3 regions of the Streptomyces sp. Ac-502 genome follow, and region 2 is predicted to be linked to each of the others. Evidence: riboswitches for the same ligand, from Rfam matches in the RefSeq annotation. Region 2 holds a riboswitch; each other region holds the start of a gene.
What was found. A riboswitch is a leader RNA that binds a small molecule or an ion and turns the genes downstream of it on or off. The one in region 2 is predicted to bind cobalamin.
Positions count from the first base shown of each region.

Region 1 (4,032 bases), 4.1 Mb from region 2:
CCGAGCGCGGCGGCCGACTCGTCGCCCATGGCCAGCGCGTTCAGGCGGCCCGCGGAGAGCATCAGGTACAGCAGCGCCCCGGCCACCGCCACCGCGGCGACCGGCAGCGAGCCCCAGCCCGCCCCGCTGAGGCTGCCGAGCAGCCACATCATGGCGGACCGCGCCGCCTCGCCCCGGTCGGCGGCGAAGACCATCAGCGTGGAGAGGGCGGAGAAGCCGTAGTACATGGCGGAGCCGGTCAGGACCAGGCGCAGCGGGGTCAGGCCGTGCGCGCTGCGGGCCGCCGCGTAGACCAGCACCATGGCCAGCAGTGCCGAGCCGAAGGCGGCGGTGGACAGGGCCCAGACGCCGAGCGCGCCGAGCGAGCCGAAGAGCAGGACGGCGTTGGCGCCGACCGCGGCGCCGGAGGAGATGCCGAGCACGAAGGGGTCGGCGAGGGCGTTGCGCACCAGGGCCTGGACGGCCACACCGATGGCGGACAGCCCGGCGCCGACGACGGCGGCCAGGAGCGTGCGCGGGAAGCGCAGCTCCCACACGATGGTGTAGGCGGAGACCTCGTCGGAGGTGATGGTGCCGCCGCTCAGCCCGGCGCCGAGATGGCGCAGCACCTCGCCCCAGCCGACGCCGGAGGCGCCGAGGCCGACACCGCACACCAGGGACGCGAGCAGGACGAGGGCGAGCCCGGCGACCAGCGGCACGGTGGGCAGCGGCGAGCCGGTACGGGGCCGGTCGCCGTCGGGCCCGACGGGGGCGGAGGCGGGGGCGGCGGTACGGGCTGGGGCGGCCAAGGGGCGTACGCCTTCGGCTCGGGCCGCGTCCGTACGGTCCGGGGTGACGCCGCGTGGCGCGAGGCCCGCGGCGGTGTCCCCTCGCAGTCCACGGCGAGTTGATCAGGAACCGGCGCCCCCGCGGGTGATCGGGCTGGCGGAACGCGTGTTCCGCACACCGTTGCGGGTCAGCGCCGGACTCTCACCGGACTTCCCCGCGGGGCGCTCTGCGACTGTCTGTACTGATGAGCGGACCTGTGGAGGTCCGGCTCGGCTACTTGAAGAAGGCGATGCCGTCGTCCGGCAGGTCCTTGATGTCCTTGGCCCACTCGCGCGGGTCGACGACCTTCTTCAGGTGCGCCGACATGTACGGGCGCAGCGGCACCTCGGGGGTGGCCTTCTCGCCGACCCACATCAGGTCGCTGTTCACGTACCCGTACAGGCGCTTGCCGCCGGTGTACGGGCCGGAGGCCGCGGTCCGCGCCACGGCGTCGGTGGCCAGGTCGATCTGCGGCTTCTGGTCGGCCAGCTCGCCGTACCAGACCTCCGCGACGCCGCCGTCGCGGATCATCACGATCTCGACCTTGCGGTCCTTGTCGATGCGCCAGTAGCCGGACTCGGTCTCCAGCGGAGCGACCTTCTTGCCCTCGCCGTCGAGCACCCAGCTGTGCGAGGTGTATTCGAGGAAGTCACGGCCGTCGTGCGTGAAGGTGACCTCCTGGCCGAAGTTGCACTTCTCGGAGCCGGGGAAGTCGGCGACGCCGGCGCCCTCCCAGTTGCCGAGCAGGAAGGCGAGGGGCACGAGGGCCGGGTTCAGGTCGGACGGGATCTCGATCATCAGCTCAGGCGATCTGTGTCGGGGGAAGTCTGGTGTGTTCGGTGGGTCTAGCGCTGGCCCTGGTACAGCTTCTTCCAGGTCAGCCCGGCGAAGGCGACGACGCCGACGGCGACCAGGACGAGCAGGGTGGTGAAGACTGCCTCAAGCACGAGCGCGCTCCTCGGACGGAGTGAGGTGTTACGGACCGGAAGCGAGTCTAGTCGGCGTGCTCGGTGGCGGCGCTGTGAGGTCGGTCCCGCCGGGCGCCCGGGTGCCTGACGCCCCCGGGAGACCCGGCGCCGCCGGTTCAGCTCAGGAGATGCTGCTGGAGGGCGACGGACTGGTAGAAGGCCGTCGGTACGGTGCCGCCGGGGCGGGAGTGGACGACCAGGGCGATGGTGTCGCCGGCGGACAGGTAGGCGTACCGCACCGAGAGAGCGCCTTCGGAACCCGTCTCCTTGTAGAGCTCCGCCCCGGACCCGGACCAGCCGCCGATGGCCGAGCCCGCTACCTTCGGCACGGCCTTCTCGTACGCGTGGTCCCGTCCGACGGTCTGTGCGTCCCGTAGGAAGACGGCCGGGCCGCGCACGTCGCTCAGCACGGTCAGCCGGAAGAACTCGGCCACCGCGGCGCTGTCGAACTGGAGCAGGTGTACCCGGGACCGGGTGCCGTCCGGCATGGTCCAGCCTCGCGAGGCGGTGCGCCGCGGGGCGTAGTCGGCCAGGTGTCGCCGCAGCAGATCGTTGTACGGAGCCGCGTACTCCCCGGTGAAGGGAGCGGCGTCCGGCGTGCCCTCCCCGCTCTTCTTGTCGAGATCCACCGTGGCGTCCTCGGGGGCGGACAGGCGCAGCGCGCCGAGCTCGGCGTGGTGGATGCCGCGATCGGAGAGGGCCTGGCCGGCGAAGGGGGCCGAGGCGCCCCGGGGCAGCGGCGGCCGGTGCTGCTCCGGGTACGTCCAGCGGCCGTCGTCCGGCGTGCCCAGGCCGGGCAGGTCGGTACGGTCGGCCGAGGTGATCCCGTAGGCGATGCCGGTGCCGAGGACGGCACAGACCGCGACGGCGGCCACAAGGCGGGGCAGGAGTCCGGGGCGGCGTCTGCCCCCTCCTCGGCCGGTGCACTGTTCTCGGTCATGCGGTGCCTCCGTGCGCGGCGAGACGGTCGAGTTGCCGGGAGAGCTGGCGGGCGCCCTGCGTGGTGTCCAGTTCGTTCGGTCCGTACACGGTCAAGAGGACCAGGATCCCCTTCGCATGGCCGGCGCACAGCATCGATGCCGTCGATGCGGCGCCCGGCCGTTCGGGCAGGACACAGCGCGCATCGGGGTGGCCCGGGACCCGGGGCCCCTCGCGGACGCCGTCCCCCACGAGCGCGGCGGCGAGGTCTGCCGGACCGTTCCCCGCCCCGCCTGCCTTGAGGCGGATGAGCTGGACTTCCCGGATCTGGTCGGCGCCCGGGTACGTCCGTACGGCCGACTCCGTGGCGCCGTGGCGGCGGAATGCGGTGGCGAAGGCGTTCCTGGGGCCGTCGGGGAGCACTCTGAGCAGTTCCGACGCCAGCAAGACCGACCGCGCGGGGCCGTACAGGGCGTCGTCGCGGAACCGGCCCGTGTCGGGACCGTTGCCGGGGCCGCCTCGGGCGGGCAGCATCTCGGCACGGAGTGCGGCGGCGCCCGTGCCTTCGGCGGTGGGCTGCGATGTCCGCGCGGGGGCCTTCCGCAATTGGTCGAGCTGCCGCTCGGCCAGCGTTTTCGCGGTGTTCTTGTCGACCCGTGCGGTGTCCTGGAAGATCATTTCCATGACGACGCCGCCGCGCCGTGCCAGGGCGTGGGCCTGGTACACGGGCTCGCCGTCCAGGCTCTCCACCGTTTCGTCGTGCACGCGCAGTTCCCCGGTAGCGGTCCCGGACAGTTTCACGTCGACACCGAACCACTTCCGCTGTTCCTCCACCCCCGTCCGCACGTAGCGCGCGGCCATCGCGGTGTTCGTGTCGCGGAACTGGTACAGGATGGTGCGGACGGTGAGGCTGCCGCGGTGCCACTCGTCCATCACGGCCCGCCGGAAGCCGCCTTCGGCCAACCTCTTGAACGGCCCGGTGGCGTCCTCGTACAGCTCGGCGAGTTCGTCCAGGCGCAGCTGACGACGGCTGTCCCGCTCGGCCGTCGCCCCTCCGGCCGCGGCGCCAGCAGCGTCTCCAGGTCACCGTCGGCCCACGGTGCGGCCGCCGGCCGTGCCACCGCGTCCCCGGCCGTCTGCGACGGCTGCGCCGCCACGCCCGCCGCCAACGGCGGCAGCGGTGTGGGCGGCCGCCCGTACTGGACGGCGTAGCCCGTGGCCACGCCGCCGACGACGCCGAGCGCGGCGCCCAGGGCGATCAGCGGGCGCGTACGGCCCGCGAAGCGGTGGCGTAACCCCGGGCGGGGTGGCTGGTCAGGACGATCCGGCTGCACGCGGC
Region 1 covers NZ_JBHFFO010000001.1:6,070,049-6,074,080, forward strand. Annotated here, with positions in the region: gene ACEXOX_RS27610 (FecCD family ABC transporter permease) at 1-788, opposite strand, end outside; cobalamin riboswitch at 890-1,014, opposite strand; gene ACEXOX_RS27615 (FABP family protein) at 1,042-1,605, opposite strand; gene ACEXOX_RS27620 (hypothetical protein) at 1,892-2,650, opposite strand; gene ACEXOX_RS27625 (hypothetical protein) at 2,712-3,626, opposite strand; gene ACEXOX_RS27630 (hypothetical protein) at 3,612-3,905, shown strand.
Region 1: linked by a shared signal. The riboswitch ahead of ACEXOX_RS27610 (FecCD family ABC transporter permease) and the one ahead of ACEXOX_RS09060 (ABC transporter substrate-binding protein) in region 2 are both predicted to bind cobalamin.

Region 2 (4,032 bases):
CGGGCGGCCCCGACGCCGTGACCTGCCCCTCGCACAGGACGTACAGGCGGTCGCAGTAGTACGCGGCGAGGTTCAGGTCGTGCAGCGCCACCAGGACCGTGGCGGGCAGCCGGCGCAGGATGCCGAGCACCGTCAGCTGGTGCCGTACGTCCAGGTGGTTGGTCGGCTCGTCGAGGACCAGCAGGGAGGGCCGCTGGGCCAGGGCGCGGGCGATGAGCACCCGCTGGCGCTCGCCGCCGGAGAGCCGGTCGAAGGACCGGTCCGCCAGCCCGGCCGCGTCCACCGACTCCAGAGCCCACGCCACCAGGGAGGCGTCCTCGGCGCTGTCGCCGTCGAGCAGCCGCTTGTGCGGTGTACGGCCCATCGCGACGACCTCGCGCACGGCCAGGTCGAAGTCGGCGGCCGACTCCTGCACCACGGCCGCCACCGTGCGGGCCAGCCGCCGTACCGGCAGCGACCAGGCGTCCGTGCCGTCCACCCGGACCTGCCCCGCGGCGGGCCGCAGCACCCGGTAGACGGCGCGCAGCAGGCTGGACTTGCCGCTGCCGTTGGGCCCGACCAGGCCGATCACCTCACCGGGCCGGGCGGTCAGGGAGACGTCGTGCACCAGACAATGGGCCCCGGCGGTGAGCGTGAGGCCGTCGACGGTCAGTTCGGTCGCGTTCATGCCACTCCTCGGTGCACGGTGCGGCGGGCGTCCCGGCGCATCAGCCACAGGAAGAACGGCCCGCCGCACAGCGCGGTCAGCACGCCGACGGGGATCTCCATGGGCGCGGCGACGGTACGCGCCGCGATGTCGGCCCAGATCAGGAACACCGCGCCGGCCAGTGCGGCGGCGGGCAGCACCCGGCGGTGGTCACCGCCCACGAACAGCCGCACCACGTGCGGCAGCATCAGCCCCACGAAGCCGATCGGCCCGGCCGCGGCCACCAGGACGCCGGTGACGAGCGAGAGCAGGACGAACATCCGGGCCCGGAACCGGGCCACGTCCAGCCCCATCGTGGTGGCGGCCTCCTCGCCCGCCAGCAGCAGGTTCAGCGACCGGGCCTGGACCAGCAGGACCGCGATGCCCAGCAGCAGCGCCAGTCCCGGCAGCCACAGCGTGCCCCACTGGACCCCGCCGAGGCCCCCGAGGGTCCAGGCGAGGACCGCCCGGGCCTCGTTGCCCCGGTCGGAGGTCAGCAGCAGGACGTCCATCACCGCCGTGAGCACCGCCGCCATCGCCACTCCCGACAGCACCAGCCGTACCGAGGTGATGCGCCCGCCGGTACGGGCCGTCGTGTAGACGAGCAGCAGGGTCAGCAGCGCTCCGGCGAAGGCGGCGGCCGGCAGCGACAGCGGGCCGAACAGGCTCACCCCGAAGACGATCACCATGACGGCGCCCAGGGACGCACCCGAGGAGACGCCCAGCAGGTACGGTTCCGCCAACGGGTTGCGGACCAGCGCCTGCATGGCCGTACCGATCACCGCGAGCCCCGCGCCCGTCACCGCGCCGAGCGCCACCCGCGGCGCCCGTACGTCCAGCACGATGGTCTCGCGCGCCCGGGACCACCCCGGGTCCGGCAGGTCGGCGCCCAGCGCGTGGGTCACGATGCCCCACACCTCGCCGGGCGGTACGTGCACCGACCCGATCGCCATCCCCGCCGTGGCGGAGACCAGCAGCAGCACGCCGAGGACGACGAGGGTGACGGCGAAGGACCGGCGGCGCGGCGGCGCCTCGTGCCGGTGCTCGCGGACGACCGCCGTCCCGGCGGCGGCGGTCACCGGAACCGCTCGGGGTGCAGGGCGCGGGCCAGCTCCTGCACCGCGTACGGCGGCCGCACCCCCACCAGGGTCGCGGTCAGCGGCAGGACGACGAACCGTTTGTTCTTGACAGCGGGCACGTCGGCGAGAGCGGGCTGCGACAGCAGGAACTTCTTCTTCTGCTCGACGCTCCCGGCCCCCGCGTAGTCGTAGATCGCGATGACCTCGGGCTTCCGGTCGACGACCTGCTCCCAGGACGCGTCACCGAAGACCTTGTCCAGGTCGGCGAACACATTGCGGCCGCCCGCGAGCTGGATGATCTCGGTGCCGAGGCTCTTGCCGCCGGCGGTGAAGGCCGCCTTGTCGCCGCTGTCGTACACGAAGACCGGTACGGCCGGGGCGCCCTTGACCGCTCGGGCGGCCCGGTCCACCCGCCCCTTGAGGCCGGCGGCCAGCTCGTCGGCCCGTTCCCGTATGCCGAAGATGCTGCCGACGGTGCGGACCTCGTCGTACGCGTCCTGCATGGACACCTGCTTCTTCCCGCAGTACTCGCGGTTGAGGTAGGTGTTGATCCCGGCATCGGCGAACGCCTTGCGCGAGCGGCCCTCGTTCTCGGCGAAGGCGCTGGCGTACCCGCCGTAGACGAGGTCCGGATCGGCTTCCAGAACGGTCTCGAAGGACGGTTCCTTCTTCGCCAGCTGCGGCAGCGCCTTGTAGTCCGCGCGCAGCTCCGGCAGGACGGCCGAGTCGGGGAAGGCGGTGCCGATCATGCGGTCCTTGAGCCCCAGCGCCAGCATCAGTTCGGCGGGGTGCTGGTGGATGGTGAGGACCCGGGAGGGCGGCTTCCGGTAGGTGGTACGGATGCCGCAGTTGTCGATGGTGACCGGGAAACCTTTCGCCGCGGTGGCCGCGGGCCCCGCGTCGTCCGCGGTGCCCCGCGATGTGCCGCAGCCGCCCAGCAGGACGGCGGACAGGGCGAGGGCCACCGCCGGTGCCGTGGCGCGCCGCAACCGGCGCCGCCGGGCGGTGGGGGAGAAAGAGGGGGACGGGTCGTGCCGTCGTACACGTAAAGCCTCCTGCGGAGTCCGCGCTCCTCGGAACGGGCCCGCGACAGGCCAGTGTCCTGACTCCCGGATCGACGCTCCCCCGGCCTTCCCGCGCCGCGCGCGGTGGCCCGATCTGCCTGATGAAGGGTCACTCCCCGGTCACAGTGGCGGGACCGCGCCGGACTCGCACCGGCTTCCTGTCTCCCGTCGCGGTGATGACCAGGTGATATTACGGTCGGTCGGACCGGGGGCAAAGGGCGCGCGTACGGTTCCGCGCGCCGCCTACGATGTGCGGGCGCCGGGCCCGCCGTGCGGCCCGGCGCCCCGGTCACGCCGCGCGGACCGCCCGCAGCACCAGCCGCTCGGCGTCCTGGTCGTACGGGCGGCCGTCGAAGCCGCCGAAGATCTCGACCTCCTGGAAGCCGGCCTCCCCGGCCATCCGCCGCAACTCCACGGCGCTGTAGACGAACCAGACCAGGCTGGTACGCGTCACCCGGTCGCCCCGTACGAGCACCCAGTCGCTGCGCAGCCGCGCCCAGTCGTCCAGCACCGTGTCGGTCTGCACCAGCAGGTCGGCACCGCGCTGCACCACCTTCGGCGGTGTGACCTTACGGGCCAGCAGTTCCTTTCCGGCCATGTCCAGAAGCAGGGTCCCGCCGGGCGCCAGGCAGTCGTGCATCGTGCGCAGCACACGGGCGTTGTCGGCGGGGTCCTCGAAATAGCCGAACGACGTGAACAGGTTGAGGGCGACGTCGAAGGCCCCGGGCTCGACGAACTCCCGCATGTCGGCCTGGACGTACCGGGCGGTGACCCCGGCGTCGGCGGCCCGCTTCCGGGCGCGGTCCAGCATCACCGGGCTGCGGTCGACACCCGTCACGCCGAAGCCCCGGCGGGCGAGCGGAACGGTGAACACCCCCGGACCGCAGCACAGGTCCAGCACCCGGGCCCCGGCCGGGAAGGACAGCAGGGGAGAGGTGTCGAGCAGCTCCTCGGCCTGGGCGTAGCGCCCGTCGGAGAAGAGGAAGTCGTAGAACTCGGTCCAGAAATCATCGTCCTGGAATCCGCCCGTGTGCGTCATCGGGTACCGGTTTTCCTTCCGTGAGGTCCGTGGGGTCTATGGGGTCGGTGAGAGGGGTGACGGGGGTGAGGTCATCGGCGGTGACGGGAGCGGCCGGAGCCGTACCGCGCCCGCGCCCGCGCCGCAGGGTCAGCAGGAGCGGCGGCAGCAGGACGCACTGGGCCG
Region 2 covers NZ_JBHFFO010000001.1:2,006,745-2,010,776, reverse strand. Annotated here, with positions in the region: gene ACEXOX_RS09070 (ABC transporter ATP-binding protein) at 1-667, opposite strand, end outside; gene ACEXOX_RS09065 (FecCD family ABC transporter permease) at 664-1,764, opposite strand; gene ACEXOX_RS09060 (ABC transporter substrate-binding protein) at 1,761-2,729, opposite strand; cobalamin riboswitch at 2,839-3,028, opposite strand; gene ACEXOX_RS09055 (class I SAM-dependent methyltransferase) at 3,118-3,867, opposite strand; gene ACEXOX_RS09050 (MFS transporter) at 3,836-4,032, opposite strand, start outside.

Region 3 (4,032 bases), 1.6 Mb from region 2:
CCGACCTGCACGGGGTCCTGATCACGCACCACCACCCCGACCACCACGGCCTCTCCGCCCGCGTACGGGAGGCGTCCGGCGCGTGGATCGCCATGCACGCGGCGGACGCCGCCGTCGTACGCCGCACCCGGGAGACCGAACCCGGCCGGTGGCTGGACCACCTCATCGCCAAGCTGACCGCGGCCGGCGCGCCCGACAGCCACCTGGCGCCCCTGCGTCAGGTGCGCGCCAAGGGACCGGTACGTGATCTCCCCGGGCAGCGGGCGGCGCTGCCCGATCGCCCGATCGAACCCGGCGCCCTCCTCGACCTGCCCGGCCGCCGGCTGCGCGCCGTCTGGACACCGGGCCACACGCCCGGCCACGTGTGCCTGCACCTGGAGGAGGAGCATCCGGCCCAGCGGCCCGGCCACGGCCGGCTCTTCTCCGGCGACCACCTGCTGCCGGGCATCAGCCCGCACATCGGGCTCTACGAGGACCCGGACGACGCGACGCCCGCCGACCCCCTCGGCGACTACCTGGCCTCCCTGGAACGCGTCGCCCGGCTGGCGCCCGCGGAGGTGCTCCCCGCCCACCAGCACGCGTTCACGGACGCGGCCGGCCGGGTCCGCGAGCTGCTCGCCCACCACGAGGAGCGGCTGGCCGGGCTGCGCGCGCTGCTCGCCGTACCCCGTACGCCGTGGCAGCTCGCCGAAGCCATGGAGTGGAACCGGCCGTGGGAGCGGATCCCGTACGCGTCGCGCACCATCGCGGTCGCGGAGGCGGAGGCGCATCTGCGGCGGCTGGTGCGGCTGGGGCTGGCGGAGGCGGTGCCGGGGGCTCCGGGCGCGGTGGGAGCGTCGGGAGCAGCGGGGGCCTCGGGGCCGGAGCCGGTGACGTACCGGGCGGTGTGAGGCCTGCACCTGCCGGCCAGCCCGTACCCGGGGCTCCCCGGCCCGCCGGTTAAGGTGTGCGAGACAATTTCATCCTGTGCCCGATCGGGGGAAGCCGGTGGAAATCCGGCGCTGACCCGCAACCGTGATCCGACGCGTACGGCACCGTACGCCCGGCGAGCCGGAGCACCCGCTGGGGCACGACCAAGGCTCCCGCCACCGGAAGGCCGCGCCTCCTCGCGCGGACGGCCGGTGCGCGGCACCGTCGAGGTATGCGGAGCTGAGCCCGGTGCCACCGCGGCCGGTCACCGACCGGCGGGCGGCGGGGCGTCCGAGTGCGGCTGCGCGTCCACCGCGGCACCCATCACCGGCCCACCGCGGACCCACCGCAGCGACCTGATCCGAGAGGCACCGACCCGATGGCCACCACGGCTTCCCAGGCTTCCCTGGCTCCCAGGGCTTCCACGGCCCCCACCTTCGCCGCCCTGGCGCGCCGCGCCGCCGCGGCGCTGGCGGGGGCCGCCGTGCTGTGCGCGGCCGGTGCCCCCGTGGCGGCCGCCGACTCCCCGCGCCCGCCGCGCAGGCGTCGAAGCTGCCCGACGGGCTGTACGGCAGCAAGGACCCGCAGTTCGACGGCGTGTGGCGGCAGTCGCTCGCCCTCCTCGCGCAGCGCACCGTCGGGGTGCGTCCGTCGGTGACGGGCGTCGACTGGCTCGCCGGGCAGCAGTGCTCCGACGGCGCCTTCAGCGCCTACCGCGCCGACCCGGCCAAGGCGTGCGACGACAAGACGATGCGGGACACCAACCAGACGGCCGCCGCGGTACAGGCGCTGGCCGCGCTCGGCGGGCACGACGACGCCGTGCAGAAGGCCGTGAAGTGGCTGAAGTCCGTACAGAACGACGACGGCGGCTGGCCCTCGATGGGCGGCTCGCCCAGTGACGCCAACTCCACCTCCGTGGTGATCGGCGCGCTCAAGGCGGCGGGGCAGAAGCCGGAGTCCGTGCGGAAGGGCGGCAAGTCCCCGTACGACGCGCTGGTCACCTTCCAGCTCGGCTGCGACGCGAAGGAGGGGAGCGCGGCGCGTTCGCCTTCCAGCCCAAGGACGGCAAGCTGGCCCCGAACGCGGACGCCACGGCCGCCGCCGTGCTCGGCGGGCTGGGCGACGGCTTCGTCGTCGACCCGGCGGGCAAGGACGTCAACGCGCCGGTCAAGCCCCTGAAGTGCGACGGTGGCGCGGCGGACCAGGACGCGAAGCGCGACCCGAAGCAGGCCGCCGAGGGCGGCGCCGCCTACCTGGCCGCGGTGCTCGGCGCCAATGGCCGGCACCTGAAGTCCGCGATGCCCGGTGCCGAGGACCAGCCCGACGTCGGCAACACCGCCGACGCCGTGGTGGCCCTCGCCGCCGGCTCGCACGGCGACGCCGCGCAGGCGCCGCTGAAGTGGCTGGAGAAGAACTCCGCGAACTGGGCCAAGGAGGCCGGCCCGGCCGCGTACGCGCAGCTGGTGCTCGCCGCGCACGCCGCGGGCGCCGACCCGCGCTCCTTCGGCGGCGCCGACCTGGTCGCACAGCTGAACGCCACCGGCCCCAAGCCGGCCGGCAGCTCCGCGCCGTCCGCCGCGCCGGAGAAGGACGCGCAGGACCAGGACGAGCAGAACTCCGGCGTGTGGTGGATCTTCGGCATCGTGTTCGTGGCGAGCATCGGCGCCGGGTTCCTGCTCAGCGGCCGCCGGAAGAAGAGCGACGTCTGATGCGCCCGCCGCGGTCCCGCTCCGCCCGCCTCCTCGGCGCCCTGGCCCTGGCCGGTACGGTCACGGGCCTGGGCACGGCGCCCGCCCAGGCGCAGGAGTACCGCTACTGGTCCTTCTGGGACGGGCCCGCCGCCGGCGCCCCGGCCTCCGGGGACGGCGGCTGGTCGTACGCGACCGAGGGGCCGGCCACCAGCCGCCCCCGGGACGGCGCCGTGGCGGGCTTCCGTTTCACCGTCGGCGCCGACTCGGCGGCGGTCGGCAAGCCGCGGCGCGCCGCGGACTTCGCCGCGATCTGCGGGAAGACGCCCGCGCAGGACGGCACCAAGCGCGTCGGCCTGGTCCTCGACTTCGGTACGAAGGCGGAGGCGGCGGCCGGGGAGAACCCGCCGCCGATCCGTACGGAGTGCGCGCGGCTGCCGGAGGACGGGACGGTCGGTGACGCGCTGGCGGCCGTCGCCAAGCCGCTGCGGTACGACGCGAGCGCGCTGCTGTGCGCGATCGCCGGGTATCCGAAGGCGGGGTGCGCGGACAAGGCTTCCGGCTCCGGTTCCGCTTCCGGTGCGCCGGACCCGGGTGCTTCCGAGGGCGCTTCCGCCTCCGGCGAGCAGGCGGCGGACGACGATTCGGGCGGCCCCTCCGCCGGACTGATCAGTGGCATCGCCGTCGTGGTCGTCCTGGGCGCGGCGGCCGGGTGGCAGGCCCGCCGCCGTCGCGGATGAGCGCCCGCGTCGCCGCCGCCCCCGCGCCACCCGCTCCACCGCGTTGCACGCGGGCGCCTGGTGGCTGTGGGCGCTCGGCCTGGCCACCGCGGCGTCCCGGACGACCAACCCGCTGCTGCTGGGCCTGCTGATCGGCGTGGCCGGGTACGTCGTCGCGGCGCGCCGCACGGACGCGCCGTGGGCCCGCTCGTACGGCGCGTTCCTGAAGCTCGGCCTGCTGGTGATCGGCATCCGGCTGGTCTTCGCGTTCTTCCTGGGCTCGCCCATCCCCGGTACGCACACCCTGGTCACGCTGCCGGAAGTGCCGCTGCCCGAGTGGGCGCGCGGGGTGCGCGTCGGCGGCCGGGTCACCGCGGAGGGCATGCTCTTCGCCTTCTACGACGGGCTGAAGCTGGGCACCCTGCTGATCTGCGTCGGCGCCGCGAACGCGCTCGCCAGCCCGGCCCGCCTGCTGAAGTCCCTGCCGGGGGCGCTGTACGAGGCGGGCGTCGCGGTCGTCGTCGCGATGTCCTTCGCGCCCCACCTCGTCGCCGACGTCCAGCGGCTGCGCGCGGCGCGTCGGCTGCGCGGCCGCCCGGACCGGGGCGTCAAGGCACTGCTCCAGGTCGGGCTGCCGGTCCTGGAGGGCGCGCTGGAGCGTTCGGTGTCGCTGGCGGCGGCGATGGACGCGCGCGGTTACGGCCGTACGGCGCAGG
Region 3 covers NZ_JBHFFO010000001.1:3,588,655-3,592,686, forward strand. Annotated here, with positions in the region: gene ACEXOX_RS16175 (MBL fold metallo-hydrolase) at 1-890, shown strand, start outside; cobalamin riboswitch at 948-1,082, shown strand; partial or broken gene ACEXOX_RS16180 (prenyltransferase/squalene oxidase repeat-containing protein) at 1,289-2,618, shown strand; gene ACEXOX_RS16185 (SCO2322 family protein) at 2,618-3,337, shown strand; gene ACEXOX_RS16190 (energy-coupling factor transporter transmembrane component T) at 3,270-4,032, shown strand, end outside.
Region 3: linked by a shared signal. The riboswitch ahead of ACEXOX_RS16180 (prenyltransferase/squalene oxidase repeat-containing protein) and the one ahead of ACEXOX_RS09060 (ABC transporter substrate-binding protein) in region 2 are both predicted to bind cobalamin.